3 regions of the Streptomyces sp. NPDC005803 genome follow, and region 2 is predicted to be linked to each of the others. Evidence: riboswitches for the same ligand, from Rfam matches in the RefSeq annotation. Region 2 holds a riboswitch; each other region holds the start of a gene.
What was found. A riboswitch is a leader RNA that binds a small molecule or an ion and turns the genes downstream of it on or off. The one in region 2 is predicted to bind S-adenosylmethionine.
Positions count from the first base shown of each region.

Region 1: linked by a shared signal. The riboswitch ahead of ABZ454_RS12660 (hypothetical protein) and the one ahead of ABZ454_RS16255 (putative leader peptide) in region 2 are both predicted to bind S-adenosylmethionine.
Region 3: linked by a shared signal. The riboswitch ahead of ABZ454_RS08730 (aminotransferase class V-fold PLP-dependent enzyme) and the one ahead of ABZ454_RS16255 (putative leader peptide) in region 2 are both predicted to bind S-adenosylmethionine.

Region 1 is NZ_JBEXXO010000007.1:153,503-158,844, reverse strand. Features, by position in the region: gene ABZ454_RS12675 (VOC family protein) at 1-136, shown strand, start outside; gene ABZ454_RS12670 (cytochrome P450) at 197-1,387, opposite strand; gene ABZ454_RS12665 (cytochrome P450) at 1,450-2,745, opposite strand; gene ABZ454_RS12660 (hypothetical protein) at 3,045-3,452, opposite strand; SAM riboswitch class IV at 3,500-3,609, opposite strand; gene ABZ454_RS12655 (phosphocholine-specific phospholipase C) at 3,722-5,342, opposite strand, start outside.
Region 2 is NZ_JBEXXO010000010.1:68,070-73,411, reverse strand. Features, by position in the region: gene ABZ454_RS16270 (ferredoxin family protein) at 1-182, opposite strand, end outside; gene ABZ454_RS16265 (LLM class F420-dependent oxidoreductase) at 457-1,380, shown strand; gene ABZ454_RS16260 (DUF1684 domain-containing protein) at 1,462-2,286, shown strand; SAM riboswitch class IV at 2,375-2,488, shown strand; gene ABZ454_RS16255 (putative leader peptide) at 2,523-2,639, shown strand; gene ABZ454_RS16250 (ABC transporter substrate-binding protein) at 2,854-4,473, shown strand; gene ABZ454_RS16245 (ABC transporter permease) at 4,477-5,342, shown strand, end outside.
Region 3 is NZ_JBEXXO010000004.1:337,198-342,539, reverse strand. Features, by position in the region: gene ABZ454_RS08740 (ubiquinol-cytochrome c reductase cytochrome b subunit) at 1-942, shown strand, start outside; gene trpD (anthranilate phosphoribosyltransferase) at 1,065-2,129, shown strand; SAM riboswitch class IV at 2,256-2,373, shown strand; gene ABZ454_RS08730 (aminotransferase class V-fold PLP-dependent enzyme) at 2,546-3,925, shown strand; gene ABZ454_RS08725 (Lrp/AsnC ligand binding domain-containing protein) at 3,990-4,271, opposite strand; gene ABZ454_RS08720 (rhomboid family intramembrane serine protease) at 4,268-5,005, opposite strand; gene ABZ454_RS08715 (hypothetical protein) at 5,165-5,342, shown strand, end outside.

The DNA of each region.
Region 1 (5,342 bases), on a different contig from region 2:
GCACTACGCCGACCCGCACCGCCGGCACCCCGGTGCGATCAACCACAACGACGGCGGACGCGGCGTGTACTTCATGGATCCGGCCGGCCACGCCATGGAGCTCCTCACCGTCCCGTACGGTGGCCGGCCTGCGTGAACCCCTTGGGCCGGGGGCCGCAACCGCGTGCCGGGGTGCGGCCCCCGTTCCCGGTCCTCCTCAGGCGCCGAGCAGGACGGGAAACGCCTCCATGTCGTTCTGCGTCATCACGGGAAGCTTGCGGATCTCGGAGTCCGGCACCGCGAGCCGCAGCCCCGGGAAGCGCGCGAACAGCGCCGGCAGGGCGATCCGGGCCTCGACGCGGGAGAGAGCCGCACCGGGGCAGATGTGCGGACCGTGGCCGAAGGTCATGTGCCGGATGGGGGTGGGGCGGGTGATGTCGAAGGCGTCGGCGTCGGGGCCGTGCTGTTCGGGGTCGCGGCCGATCGCCCGGTAGGAGATGACCACGCCCTCGCCCTTGGCGATGACACCGTCACCCACCTGGATGTCCTCGGTGGCGAACCGCATCAGCAGATGGGTGGTCGGGGTGTCCCAGCGCAGGGTCTCCTCGATCACGGTCTCCCAGGAGACCTCCCCGTCGAGGACCATCCGCAACTGGTCGGGGTGGGACAGCAGGGCACGTACGGCATTGAGGATGAGACCGATCGTGGTCTCGTGCCCGGCGGCGACCATGGCCTTGAGGTTGCCGATCACCTCTTCCTCGGTCAGCGGCTCGCCGCCCTCGTCGGCGAGGATGAGCGCGGAGGTCAGGTCGTCGGTGGGCTGCGCGGCCTTCTGGCGGACGAGCCCGGCGTAGAAGACGTCCAGGTCGGCCAGGAGGGCCAGCCGCTCGTCCTGCGGGGTGAGCATGGAGAAGAAGGCCTTGTACTGACGGGTCAGCATGGCGTTCTCGGCGGGGTCGACGCCCATCAGCATGCCGACGACCCGCATGGGCAGCGGCTGCGCGAACACGGACTTGAGGTCGACGACGGCCCCGTCCCTGCCGCCCTCGGCGAGCGCGTCCAGCAGCTCCTCGGTGAACTTCTCGATGTCGGGCCGTATCGCGTCGAGCCGACGGGGCGTGAGCGCCTGGGAGGTCTTGGTCCGCAGCCGGCGGTGCTCGTCGCCGTCGACCGTGAACATGGACCGGCCGGCGTCGATCATCCCGATGAGCGGCCACGCGTGCGTCACCTCGCCGCTCTGCCACAGCCCCCAGGCGTCGAGGTCCTTCACCAGCCGCGGATCGAGCAGGAGCTGCCGGGCGTCGGCGTGCCGGGTGAGGGCCCAGGCCGGCACACCGAGCAGTTCGATCCGGGCCAGCGGTCCGGCGTCGCGCAGCCGCGCCGTCTCACCGTCCAGGTCCTGGACCATCGGGTCGATGACGACGGTCCCGCCGTTCCGGGCTGCTGCCTGGGCGGCGGCATGAGGGCAGGTCACGAGAAGTCTCCTGTCGTACGAACGGGGGTGAACCGGACGGGGAGCGAGGTGGAGCCCCGCAGGAAGGCGGAGGGCCGCCGTACGAGGTCCCCGGCGGGGACGCCGAGCTGGAGATCGGGCAGCCGGTCGAGCAGCACCTCGATGCCGGTACGGGCGATGACCTCGGCGATCTCCTGGGCGGGGAACGGGCACCGGTACTCGCCATGACTGAACGCGAGGTGCGCGCCGTTACCGCCCTGCGTCGGTGCTCCGATGCCCGACACGCTCTGGCGGACCAGCGGATCGGTGTTGGCGGCGCCGAGCCCGAGCAGCAGCATGTCCCCCGCCCTGATGCGCTGTCCCCCGAGCTGGGTGTCGCGCACGGCCCAGCGACCGGAGAGGATCTGGGTGGGCGTGTCCTCCCAGAGCACCTCGTTCATGGCCTCGCCGATACTTCGCCGGCCGCCGGCCATGGAGTCGGCGAACTCGTCCTCGGTCAGCATCAGCCGCAGGGAGTTGCTGATCCAGTCGGCGGTGGTGAGGTGCCCGGCGGCCGTGATGGCCATCAGGTCGAGCATGTACTCCTCGTCGGTGAACGCCTCGGGGAAGGCGAGCATGCGGGAGGTCACGTCGTCCCCCGGCGCGGCCCGCTTCGCGGCCACCAGCCGGGCCATGTGCTCGCCGAATCGCAGGTGGGCGCTCTGCGCGTCCGGGCCGCCGTCAGCAAGATCCTTCAACACCCGGGCGATGTCGGCGCCTTCGTCGTCGGGGAACCCGACCAGGCGCGCGAGGACGAGCACGGGAAGGGGTTCGCAGAAGTCGGCGACGAGATCGGCCGTCCCCCGGCTGCACACATCGTCGATCAGGCGGTCGGCCAACTGCTCGCAGTCCCTGCGGATCTGATGCGGATCGGCGCCTTCGAGGGCCGGCCCGACCATGCGGGCATGCCGCAGGTGTTCCTCCCCCGCGCTGAAGTAGATGGACGGCAGGGGCCGTCCCACCATCGGCAGCAGCGGCCAGTCGTCGGGGATGTGCGGCCACTGGTTCCACAGCCCCACGTCGCGCGGGAACAGCGCACCGTCGCTGGTGACTTGGTGCAGTTCGCGGTACCCGATCACCAGCCAGGCGGGGAACCCGCCCGGAAGCTCCACGGGGACGACCGGCCCGTGGTCGCGCCGCATGGCGCGGTAGACGGCCTGGGGCTCGGTCTGGAATGCGGCCCCGCCGAGCGGCACGGCCCCGGCGTGCGCCGGACACCCGGGAGGCGGAGGAGGAGAGGCCGGCGCGGGCTCTGCGGAAGAAGGGCGCGTCATGAGTCCTGACTCCTGTGGCGACAGCTGCACGCGTCCCGATCATGCGATCAACGCAGCTTCACTATAAGGATTTTGTGTGACGCCGGAACGGTCAACGGCGATCAATCTCACACACCGTCCGGGCAACGCGAAGACATCTCAACACAATTAATGACCATAACGATCTACCGCCCCGGGAGCTCCGGGACGGCTGCGGCAGGGGACCGGCCGGCCCGGTCCCCTGCCGAAACCGTGCGGCCGACGCCCGCGCGGCGACCGGGCGGGACGGACGCATCAGGCCCGGGAGGAAAGGCCCCGACTCACGCGGCCCCGCCCTCGCAGAGCTCCCCGCCCTCCAACGCGACGTTGACCAGTCCCGCACCCCGCCCCGCGGTGCCCCCGATGCCGTCACCGTCGCCGTGCACCAGCTTCAGCGCGTGCCAGCGCGACAGCCAGTACACCCGCCCACGATGACCCGCGAGCGTCTCCCGCAGGGCCTCGGGGGTGTGTGTCCAGACGGCGGGCAGGTCGCTCGCGTAGTCGAAAGCGGGCCGCAGCCCGACCCATCCGTCGTCCCGGACGTCATCGGAGGTGAGCAGGATCTCGACGGCCTGCCCCGGTTCCTGGCGGCACTTCTTGGCGTGGATCCAGTGCACACGGTGGCCCGCGGCGTAGCGGGAGCAGCCGTCGCTCCGCACGGAGCCGTTGTCGGTGAGGTGACGCAGCATGGTGGGGTTCGCCTTCCGGGGTGAGGACCCCGAGTGCCCCGCACCGCGGTCCGCTGTTCCCCGCACCCTGCGCACGGGGCAGGTCGTCACCCGGAGCACCCGCAGCGGAGCGGGGTGCCGTCCAGCAAGCCGGGGCTGCGCACTGGAACTCATGACCCATACACGACTCTAACTCACCCGCACCGGCCGGCCCGACGGGCGGTCAGGAGCGTGCGCTCGCCCGTCCGCGGCGCCGCTCGCCCCCGGCCCGCCGCCGGACCGACGCGCACTCACCCGGTGACGAGCCCCGGGTCGCTCGAACCGGCCTGGCCGTTCTCCACGTGTCCGGCGAACCGGCGCAGGAAGGTGGCGTCCGCGTCGGAGACGACCGTGACGTCGTACCAGCGCTTGCTCCCGCGCAGGTCGAGCACGTGCTTCACGGTCGCCCCCGCACGGACCGCGAAGGTCTGCGCCCCTCCCCCGTAGCCGGCGGCACTGCGCACGGTCAGGCGCACGGTCGCGGGACCACCGTTGACGAACGTCAGCTGGAGCCCGCCGGAGGCAGCGTCATGGCGGGCCGTCACCTCGGGGCCCGCCGCCTTCCCGCCCGCCCGGAAGGTGCGCAGGAAGCCGTTGGGCCCGTGGACGGTGAGGTCGGTCACTCCCTTCGAATAGGCGGTGTTCCAGGTGTCCGCGAGGGACTTCCCGGCCTCGGTGGTGTAGGTCCAGGGCCCGTCGGTGCGGTTCGCGGAGGTCACCAGGAACTGCGCCCCGGCGGCGGCTCCGCCGCTGAAGGTGAGGCGGTACTTGCCGGTGGCCGTATCGGCGGCGCCGTCGACGAAGGGCGCGTAGCGCAGCGGCCGGGTGGGCCGGGCCCCCTTCTCCTGCTGGGGCACGCTGCCGGCGGCGGGCGGCGCGGGGACGTAGTCGGGGTGCCGGTCGCTGTCCGGCGGCTCGTACTCGTCGGTCGACGGCAGCGGCACCGCCGAGGTGTCCGTACGGCTGAAGTCGAAGGCGGAGGTGAGGTCGCCGCAGACGGCGCGCCGCCAGGGCGAGATGTTGGGCTCGCGCACACCGAAGCGCTGCTCCATGAACCGGATGACGGAGGTGTGGTCGAAGACCTCGGAGCACGCGAATCCGCCGGTGCTCCACGGGGAGACGACCAGCATGGGGACCCGCTGGCCGAGGCCGTACGGCCCGGCCGCGTACCGGATGTCACCGGGGAAGAAGTCGGCGGAGGTGTCGACGGTGGACAGCCCCTGCGCGGGCCCCGACGGGACGAAGGGCGGCACGACGTGGTCGAAGAAGCCGTCGTTCTCGTCGTAGGTGATGAAGAGGGCGGTCCGGCCCCAGACCTCGGGATCGGCGGTCAGCGCGTCGAGCACCTGCGAGATGTACCAGGCTCCGTAGTTCGCGGGCCAGTTGGGGTGCTCGCTGTAGGCCTCCGGGGAGACGACCCAGGACACCTTGGGCAGCGTCCCGGCCCGGACGTCGGCCTTCAGGTCGTCAAGGAGGCCGCCACCGTTCTTGATGTCGGTGCCGGTGCGCGCCTTGTCGTAGAGGGGGTCGCCGGGTGCGGCATTGCGATAACTGTTGAAGTACAGGAGCGAGTTGTCACCGTACGTACCCCGGTAGGCATCGCCGATCCACCCCCAGGACCCGGCGGCGTCGAGCCCGTCGCCGATGTCCTGGTAGACCTTCCACGAGACCCCGGCCTGCTCCAGCCGCTCGGGGTAGGTGGTCCATCCGTACCCCGCCTCGTCGTTGCCGAGCACGGGACCGCCGCCGGACCCGTCGTTCCCCGTGTGCCCGCTCCACAGGTAGTAGCGGTTCGGGTCCGTGCTCCCGATGAACGAGCAGTGGTACGCGTCGCAGACGGTGAACGCGTCGGCGAGGGCGTAGTGGAACGGA
Region 2 (5,342 bases):
AGCGGGGCGACGAACAGCGCGTCGGTCGGGCAGTACGCCTCGCACTGGAAGCAGGTCTGGCAGCTGTCCTGGCGCGCGATCACCGGAACGCCGTCGGCGCCGCGGTCGAAGACGCGCGTCGGGCACACCTCGATGCACCGGTCACAGGCGATGCGGCGGTCCGGCTCGACGATCTCGATCATGGGGCCAGGCCTCCAGTCACGCCAAGGGACTGGAATGTCATGTCCGGACGGCTCCATACCTCGTCGAGCCCCCCGGTGAGCAGCCGGTGGTGCTGGGCCGGGTCCTGCGCCGGCCGGCCGGCCCGCTTCCTGCGCGCACCCCTCACCCACCGGTCCGCACCGGACCGACGACAGGCGGGCTGAGCCCCCGAGCCGGCCCTTGTACACATGACTGACAAGAAGCTGTCACACGCCGACCGGAATGCGGGTCCGGCCGACGCCTGTTCTGACTGACATGACTGTTGGAGTAGCCCTCAACGCGTCCGACGCGCCGAACCAGGTCGACGCCACCGTCCAACTGGCCCAGGAGGCCGCGGAGTTCGGTGTCGCGTCGGCCTGGTTCGGGCAGACCTTCGGCGCGGACTCACCCCAGCTCGCGGCGATCGTCGGGCGCGAAGTGCCCGGACTGCAGGTCGGCACCTCCGCGATCCCCGTATTCGGCCGGCACCCGCTGCTCGTCTCCAGCCAGGCCCAGACCGCCCAGGCCGCGACCCACGGCCGCTATCACCTCGGTCTGGCTCTGGGAACGAAACTGCTGACGGAGACGGGCTTCGGTCTGCCTTTCGAACGACCCATAGCCCGGCTGCGCGAATTCCTCACCGCCCTGCGGAAGTTGACCGAAACCGGCACGGCCGACTTCCACGGCGAACTACTCACCGCCACCACACCGATCACGGCGCGGGTTCCGGGTGCCGAGAACGGTGTCCCCCTGCTCGTCGCCGCGATGGGGCCGCAGGCTCTGCGGGCCAGCGGCGAGCTTGCCGACGGAATCCTGCCCTATCTGGCGGGACCGCGCGCCCTGGAGAACCACATCGTGCCCGCCCTGACCGCCGCAGCCGAGGCCGCGGGCCGCCCCGCGCCCAGGATCGTGGCCCTGGTGCCCGGCGTGGTCACCGACGACGTCGACGCGGTGCGGGCCAAGGCCACCGAGAACCTCGCGTTCTATGAACAGATCCCGTCCTACGCGCGGGTCATCGAACTCTCCGGCGGCAGGCGGGCCGTCGACCTGGCCGTGATCGGCGACGAGAAGACGGTCGAGGCCGAGGTACGCCGTTACCGCGACGCCGGCGCCACCGAGGTCGTGTTCTCCGGGACCGAGATCGCGGGAGAAGCCGACCGCCGACGCACCTGGCGGCTCCTCGGCGAACTGGCCGGCTGAGTACACCCCTCGGCTCGTCAGCCCCCTGCCTCCCCAGCATCCCCTGCACCTAAGGCACCCCCGGCACAAAGGAGATTCCCCATGACCATCGAGGCCACCACCACGGACCTCCACGCCTTCACCGAGATCTGGCTGGAGTGGCACCGCGCCCAGGAGGCCCGGCTCGCCGCCCCGCACGGGTTCCTGGCGGTCACCGGCCTGCACTGGCTCGACGACCGACCGCAGCGCTTCCCGGACGCGCCCGGCGCATGGCACACCGGCCCCGAAGGCGTCGTCGTACACCTCGACGAAGGTGAGGAACTGATCGTCGACGGAACGCCGGCACGCGGCGAACACCGCTTCGGTGTGCTTCCCGAGCGCGGCGGCGTCGACGCCGTCTGGGGAGACGCCGTCATCGAGGTCGCCAAGCGCGGCGGCCAGGACATCGTGCGCCCCCGGCACCCAGACGCGCCGCTGCGCACGGCCTTCACCGGAACGCCCGCCTACGCCCCCGACCCGCGCTGGGCCGTGACGGGCCGCTACATCCCGTTCGACACGCCACGGCCGACCACCGTGGGCGCCGCGGTCGAGGGCCTTGAGCATGTGTACGACGCCCCGGGCAGGGTCGAGTTCGAGCTGGACGGGCAACAGCTGGCGCTGACCGCGTTCCCCGGCCATGGTGCGGGACGGCTGATGGTGCTGTTCACCGACGCCACCTCCGGCCTCACCACGTACGCCGCCAACCGGGCCCTCGCCCTCGACCCTCCTGCCACCGACGGCACGGTCGTCGTGGACTTCAACCGCGCCACGAACCTGCCGTGCGCCTACACCGACCTGGCCACCTGCCCGCTGCCCCCGGCCGAGAACCGGCTGCCGGTGGCGATCGAGGCAGGCCAGAAGATCCCCCGCGAGCGCGGCGGCTTCTGAGCCGGACGCACTCTCGCCCCGACTCTCCTGGCAAGGCGTCCTTTTGCGTCATTGACGTACGCCAAGACCGCTCCGTACGATCACGAACGGCATTGAGTGTCAGCGTCAAGCCCTGGCTCGCTGACCGGCAACCCTCCCCCGCGGTGGGGTGCTCCAGGTGAAAGCCCGGCGGGATCACCGACGATCTCCGCAAGCGCGTGGCCCCGTGATCGGGGCCGGATATGTGGAGGACCGACATGCGGCACGGTGGTGACCTCAGCGCCCGCTTCGCCGGCGCCACCGTGTTCTCCCGGCTCTCCCGTCGGCGCCACATCGACCTCAAGCGCTCGACCAGCTGTCTCTGTCAGGTCTGACGGGCCTTCCCGCCGCTGGTCGCAGTACGGCACCTGTCGTCGCGCACCCGCCCGCGCCTGATCTCTGCCTGTCTTTGATCCCCCGTTTCGTCCTGTCCCCGTCTGCACCGCGCTCCCCCGGCACCGGCGTCGCGCCGGCCGGGGCAGCATGCCCACGCACGGACGTGCCCTGCGCCACAGCCGTGCCTGGTGACTCGAGTAGGAGAAGCCCTCCGTGACTGCACTTTCCGATGTCAGAACCTCCCGGTGGGCGGCACTGACCGCCCTTGTGACCACCAGTGTCCTGCTGACCGCCTGCGGCTCCGGCGGCGGCGATTCCGGCACCGGCGCCGGGCAGCCCAAGTCCGGCCGCACCCTGACCTTCGCGGTGGGTTCGGACTCCGGCTGCGTGGATCCGCAGCAGGTCGCCAGCAACGAGACCATCTACTCTGTGCGCCAGGTCGTGGACTCACTCACGGACCAGGACCCCAGGACCGGCAAGATCGTGCCGTGGCTGGCGAAGAGCTGGGATGTCAGCTCCGACGCCACGACGTTCACGTTCTACCTGAGGTCGGGTGTCACCTTCAGCGACGGCTCGAAGCTGAGCGCGCAGGTGGTCAAGGACAACTTCGACGCGGTGCCGAAGCTCGGCGCTCTGGGGACGCTCGCCGAGGGCTATCTGAGCGGCGTCAAGTCCACCACGGTGGTCGACCCGCTCACCGTCAAGGTGACCTTCAGCCAGCCCAACGCTCAGTTCCTGCAGGCCACTTCGACCCACTCGCTCGGGATCGAGTCGTCGGCGAGCGTGAAGAAGACCCCGCAGCAGAAGTGCAGCGACGGGGTGATCGGGTCCGGACCCTTCGTGTTGAAGCAGTACGTGCAGAACCAGTCGATCACCCTGGCCAAGCGCACGGGATACGCGTGGGGTTCCTCGCGGTGGAGCAAGAAGGGCGAGGCGTACCTCGACAAGCTGGTATTCAAGGTCGTCCCGGAGGCGGGCATACGGGCCGGCAGTCTCCAGTCCGGCCAGGTGGACGCGATCAGCAGCGTGGGCAAGGCCAACGAGGCGGCGCTCAAGGGCGGTCAGGTCGCCCTGCAGCGACGGGCCAACCCCGGCGTCGTGTTCGGTCTCGGCCTCAACAACTCGCGACCGGCCCTGCAGGACACGAGGGTGCGCCAGGCGATCCTGTTCGCCATTGACCGGAAGCAGATCGCCGACACCGTCTTCCCCACCGGCACCCAGGCGGCGACCAGCGTCCTAGCGCACACCACACCCGACTACACCGACCTCGCCTCCCATCTGGCCTTCGACGCGGCCAAGGTCAAGTCCCTGCTACATGCCGCCGGCTGGAAGACCGGCAGCGACGGCATCCGCACCAAGGACGGCAAGAAGCTGAGCCTGACCGTCAAGTGGTTCCCCAACGCCTCCACCAACCAGCCCGCGCTGGAGCTGATCCAGCAGCAGCTCAAGGCCGTCGGTGTCGACGTGGTCCTCAAGCAGCTCCAGGTCACCCAGTTCGCCCCAACCCTCCAGTCGGGTGACTTCGACGCGGTGTGGAGCAACGTGACCCGCGCCGACCCGGACATCCTGCGCAGCTCCTTCTCCACCGAGCTGGCCAACTCCTACCACCTGCCCGCGAGCTCCCTCGACACGACGCTGTCCGATCAGGCCGCGACCGTCGACACGGCCGAGCGCAAGCAACTGGTCACCCAGGCACAGCAGTTGCTCGTGCAGAACGCCTACTATGCGCCGGTGGTGGAGCTCCAGACCCAGCTGGGCGTCGCGAAGAAGGTGCACGACCTGAACTTCGACGCCTCCAGCCGGATCCAGCTGCACGACACCTGGATCGGGTAGCGCATGCGCCGCTACGTCATCAAACGGCTCGGCCAGGCGGTCGGGGTGCTGTGGGCGGCCTACACGGTCTCGTTCCTGGTGCTGGACTATCTGCCGGGTGACCCGGTCACGGCGATGGCCGGTGCCGGAATGGACTCGGGGCAGGTCGACCCGCAGCAGCTCGCCGCCCTGCGGCACGAGTACGGCTTCGACAAGCCGGTGCTGGTGCAGTACGCCGAGTGCCTCGGCCGGGCGGTGCGCGGGGACTTCGGCGACTCGGTGTCCACCGGCCGCCCGGTCACCTCGACGCTGGCCGACGCCCTGCCTCAGACACTGCAGCTGACCGGCGCGGCACTGCTGCTCGCGGTGGTCCTCGGCGTCGGTCTGGCGGTGCTGGCCACCTACACCGCCCAGCGCTGGCTGCGGCAGCTGCTGCTGTCGCTGCCGCCGCTGGGAGTGTCCGTCCCGACGTTCTGGGTGGGGTTGCTGCTCGTCGAGACGTTCTCCTTTCGGCTGCGCTGGTTCCCCGCGTTCGGCAACGACGGATTCAAGGGGCTGGTACTGCCGGCGCTGACTCTGGCGGTGCCGACCGGTGCGCAGATCGCGCAGGTGCTCGCCAAGAGCCTGCTCACCGCACTGGACCAGGCGTATATGGAGACCGCCCGCGCCAAGGGCGCCGGCCGGTGGCGGGTCCATCTGCGGCACGCGCTGCGCAACGCGTCCCTGCCGGCGCTGACGGTCGTCGGCCTGCTGGTGGGGCAGCTGATCGCCGGTTCGGTCGTCGTCGAGACGGTGTTCTCCCGCGACGGCCTCGGCCGCGTCACCGCGGCGGCGGTCACCGCCCAGGACATCCCGCTGGTCCAGGGGGTGGTGGTGTTCGGGGCGCTGAT
Region 3 (5,342 bases), on a different contig from region 2:
GGCCACCTGATCCTGGTCTTCTACCACAAGCACACGCAGTTCGCGGGTCCCGGACGCACGAACAACAACGTCGTCGGCATGCCCCTGCTGCCGGTGTACATGGCCAAGGCCGGCGGCTTCTTCTTCCTGGTCTTCGGCTTCATCGCGATCATCGCGGCCATCGCCTCCATCAACCCGATCTGGGCGATCGGCCCGTACCGGCCCGACCAGGTGTCCACGGGCGCCCAGCCGGACTGGTACATGGGCTTCGCCGAAGGCTTCGTCCGTGTGATGCCGGGCTGGGAGATCAACCTCTGGGGCCACACGCTGGTCCTGGGCGTGCTCATCCCGCTGGTCCTGTTCGGCGTGATCCTCGCCGCGCTGGCGCTGTACCCGTTCATCGAGTCCTGGATCACCGGGGACAAGCGCGAACACCACATCCTGGACAAGCCGCGCAACGCCCCGACCCGCACGGCGCTCGGCGTCGCCTGGGTGACGATCTACTTCGTCATGCTCATCGGCGGCGGCAACGACATCTGGGCGACGCACTTCCACCTGTCGCTCAACGCGATCAGCTGGTTCGTCCGCATCGCCTTCTTCGTCGGACCCGTCCTGGCGTTCATCGTCACCCGGCGGATCTGCCTCGGCCTTCAGCGCCGCGACAAGGAGAAGGTGCTGCACGGACGCGAGTCCGGTCTCATCAAGCGCCTGCCGCACGGTGAGTTCGTCGAGGTCCACGAGCCGCTCGGGCCGGAGCAGCTGCACACGCTCACCGCGCACGAGCAGTACAAGCCGGTCGAGATCGGCCCGACGGTCGACGAGAACGGCGTCGAGCGCAAGGTGTCCCCGGTGCAGAAGCTGCGGGCCAGGCTCAGCAAGGCGTACTACGGCGAGAACAACCAGATCGCCAAGCCCACCGCCGAGGAGTACAAGGAGATCACCAGCGGCCACGGCCACCACTGATCACCTGAACTGATCGCCACAGCAGGAGCCCCGTCCATTCGATGGACGGGGCTCTTCGCTGTCCACGGAGGCTCGATAGGGTGGCCCCATCCCTTTATCGGCTGTGGACCCAGGAGCGGACCATGAACGTTGTGACCCCGGACGGCGGCGACAGCGTGGCGGCTCGTACCTGGCCCGGCGTGCTGACCCCCCTGCTGCGCGGCCAGGACCTGACCGCGGACGACACCGCCTGGGCGATGGACCGCATCATGAGCGGCGAGGCGACCGATGTGCAGATCGCCGGGTTCGCGGTGGCGCTGCGCGCCAAGGGCGAGACCGTCACGGAGGTCTCCGGCCTGGTCCGCGCGATGTACGAGCACGCCACGACCATCCACGTCCCCGGCCGCACGGTCGACATCGTGGGCACCGGCGGCGACATGGCCAAGACGGTCAACATCTCCACCATGTCGGCGATCGTCGTGGCGGGGACCGGCGCCAAGGTCGTCAAGCACGGCAACCGCGCCTCGTCGTCGGCCAGCGGCTCCTCCGACGTCCTCGGCAAGCTCGGTGTCAACCTGGAACTGTCCCCGCAGCGCGTCGTCGAGGTCGCCGAGGAGGCGGGCATCACCTTCTGCTTCGCCGTGAAGTTCCACCCCGCCCTGAGGTACGCGGCGAAGGCCCGGTCGGAGCTCGGCGCGCCGACCACGTTCAACATCCTCGGTCCGCTCACCAATCCGGCCAAGGTGCGTTCGCAGGCGATCGGTGTCGCCGATCTGCGGATGGCGCCCATCGTCGCGGGCGTCCTCGCCGAGCGCGGCAACTCCGCGCTGGTCTTCCGGGGCGACGACGGTCTGGACGAGCTGACCACCACCGCGACCTCCCGGGTCTGGATCGCGAGGAACGGGGCGGTGCGCGAGGAGGCCTTCGACCCGCGCGACGTGGGCCTCGACCTGGTGCCGGTGGACGCGCTGCGGGGGGCCGACGCCTCGTACAACGCCGATGTGGCCCGCCGGCTGCTGGCCGGGGAGACGGGCCCCGTCCGGGACGCCGTCCTGCTCAACTCGGCGGCGGCGCTCGTCGCGCTGGACCCGGGGGAGGGCACGCTCGCCGAGCAGCTCACCGCGGGCATCGCGAAGGCCGCCGAGTCCATCGACTCGGGCGCGGCAGGCCGGGCGCTGGAGAGATGGGTCGTGGCCAGCAACGCCTGAGCGGCTGCCGTACGGCCCTGACCGGTCGTCCGGCCGTCCCGGAGCGCACGGAACACGAGGCGGGGCGCAGTCCAGATCATGGACTGCGCCTTGCGCGTTCGCGCACGTATGGCAAGATGCTGCGCAGGTCATGAGTGACAGCGACTACGGCCCCGGCCCGCTGTCCGGCAACCCTCCGTCCGTGGCGGGGTGCCCCGGGTGAAGACCAGGCCGCAGGCAGCGAGGTCTGCGGCAAGCGCGGACCCCTCGACATCGTGAGATGTCCACCCGTGGGGTCCTGGTCCTCAGGGAGCCTCTTGTGAGCACGCGAATGCGATAGGGCTTTTCGGCCCTTCTCCGCACACCCTCTTCTTCCCTCCGTGCTGCCGCGTATCCGCAGGCACGCGGAATTCGCCTGCCTGTTACGGGAGTTCGTCATGTCTGTCCTCACTGCTGCCACCGACCAGTCGATTTGTTCCCCCCTGCCGGTTCTGGGCAAGGATGTAACGGTTCCGCTGGTCACCGGCGGTGAGGTCACGTACGCCGCGCTGGACTACGCCGCCAGCGCCCCGGCGCTGCAGCGGGTGTGGGACGACGTGGCCGCGTACGCGCCGTACTACGGCAGCGTCCACCGGGGTGCCGGCTACCTCTCGCAGCTCTCCACGGACCTCTTCGAGTCCAGCCGCGAGACCGTCGCGGAGTTCCTCGGCTGCCGTGCCGAGGACCAGGTGGTCTTCACCCGTTCGACCACCGACTCGCTCAACCTGCTCGCCGCCGCCCTGCCCGCCGACTGCCAGGTGTTCGTCTTCGAGACCGAGCACCACGCCTCGCTGCTGCCCTGGCGCGACGCCCGCGTGACGTACCTGAACGCCCCGCGCACCCCGGCCCAGGCCGTCCAGACGCTGGAGCGGGCGCTCGCCGACCGCGAGCCCTACGGGCCCGCGCTGGTCTGCGTCACCGGCGCCTCCAACGTCACCGGCGAGCTGTGGCCGGTCAAGGAGCTCGCCGCCGCCGCCCACGCCCACGGTGCCCGCATCGTGCTGGACGCCGCCCAGCTCGCCCCGCACCACCCCGTCGACATCGCCGCGCTGGACGTCGACTGGGTCGCCTTCTCCGGGCACAAGCTGTACGCGCCGTTCGGCTCGGGCGTCCTCGCCGGCCGCTCCGACTGGCTGCGCGAGGCCGAGCCCTACCTGGCCGGCGGCGGCGCCTCCCGCCAGGTGGCCCGGCGGGCCGACGGCGGGGTGGACGTCGAATGGCACACCACCGCCGCCCGTCACGAGGCCGGCTCGCCGAACGTGATCGGCGTCTACTCCATCGCCTCCGCCTGCAAGGCGCTGACCGAGGCCGGGTTCGACAGCCTCGTCGCCCGGGAACAGCGGCTCGTCGCCGCGGTCCGCGCCGGACTCGCCGAGGTCCCCGAGGTCAAGGTGCTCTCGCTGTTCGGCGACGACGCCCCGCGGGTGGGCGTCATCTCCTTCGTGGTCGAGGGCTGGAACAGCTCGCACTTCGCCGCGGCGCTCTCGGCCGAGTACGGCATCGGGGTCCGTGACGGACTCTTCTGCGCCCACCCGCTCGTGCGCACCCTGCTCGGCAGCGACCCGCAGGACGTCGGCGAGTGCGGCGCGCCCGAGGCGGAGCCGGGCCAGAAGTCCCTCAACGCGATCCGGGTCAGCTTCGGCGCCGGCACGCCGGACGAGCACATCGAGCGCTTCCTGGGGGCGGTCAAGGAGCTCGTCAGCGAGGGTGCCCAGTGGAAGTACCGCACCGAGGGCGGCCGTTGCGTCCCGGACCGGGGCGCGGCCACCCAGATCTGAGCCCCTCAGCCGGTTCGGCCGGGTACGGACCGCGGTCCGTACCCGGCCGGACGTGCTGAGCCGACTACGCGTCCAGGCCGATGGCGAAGGCCGCCTCCAGGTCGTGCTGCGAGTACGTACGGAACGCCACGTGGGTGTCGGTTCCCTCGACACCCGGGATCTTGCTGATCCGGCCGGGGATGACGTCGGCGAGGTCGTCGTGCCTGGACACCCGGACCATGGCGATCAGGTCGTACGTGCCGGTGACCGAGAAGACCTCGCTGACACTGTCCAGCGCGGCGATGGCCTCGGCGATCTCCGGAATCCGGTCCACGCTGGTTTTGATGAGCACGATCGCGGTGATCACGGCTGGCTTTCTCCCTCTGTGGCCGTGGCTGGAGACTTCACTCTAGTCTCACGCCGGTAGCGCCCCCAGGCGTACAGGAACCCGGTGGCGAAGCCGACCACGTGGGCGAGGTAGGCCACGCCGGGACCGCTGCCCGCCCCCTCGGCCGCCAGCCACTGCAGGACGAACCAGAACACCAGCACGATCCAGGCGGGAAAGCGCAGCGGCAGGAACAGCAGGAACGGGAACAGGCTGGTGACCCGGGCCCGGGGGAAGAGGTAGAGGAAGGCTCCCAGGACCGCCGAGATGGCCCCCGACGCGCCGACCAGCGTCTGGTCGGAGGCGGAGTGCGCGGCCGCGTAGGCGAGCAGGGCCAGATAGCCGCAGCCGAGGTAGAAGAGCGCGAATTCGATGTGGCCCATGCGTTCCTCGGCCATCGCCCCGAACACGTACAGGAACAGTATGTTGCCGAGCAGATGCAGCCAGCTGCCGTGCACGAACAGCGCGGTGAGCGGGGTGAGCACGGCGTGCGCCGAGCCGTCCCACAGTTCGCTCGGGATCACGCCCCACCGCTCGAAGTACCCGGCCTGGGCGGCGAGCAGGGTGTCCGCGGTGCCGTAGACCGGATTGAACCCCGAGAGCGGGCTGATCACGAAGACCACGCAGCACAGGGCGATGAGGGTGTACGTCACCGGCGGCCCGCCCGAGGTGGCCGCCCGTACGATTCTGCCGGCCGCAGCCCGCCGATCGATCATGAACAGAGCATGACGCAAGCGGAGGGAACGGGACAGAGTGCCTCGCCGTGCCGGTGGGAAGCGCCGAGGCCGTAGGGTTACGAGAGGACATCCGCAGTTCGACGGTGCACCGCGAGATCCTTGTCCGGCAGCTCACGCTCGAGATAAGAGGACACAACGATGACGACGGTTCCCCAGCCGACCGACGGGACCCGCTGGCGCTGCACGCTCTGCGGAAACCTGACGAGGTTCGACGTGACGCGTTCGTCCAAGGTCGTCGAGTACGTCCACCTCGACCTGGCCGGTGAGTCCAGCGTCGAGGAACGCGAGGTGGTCAGTGAGACCATCGAGTCGGTGC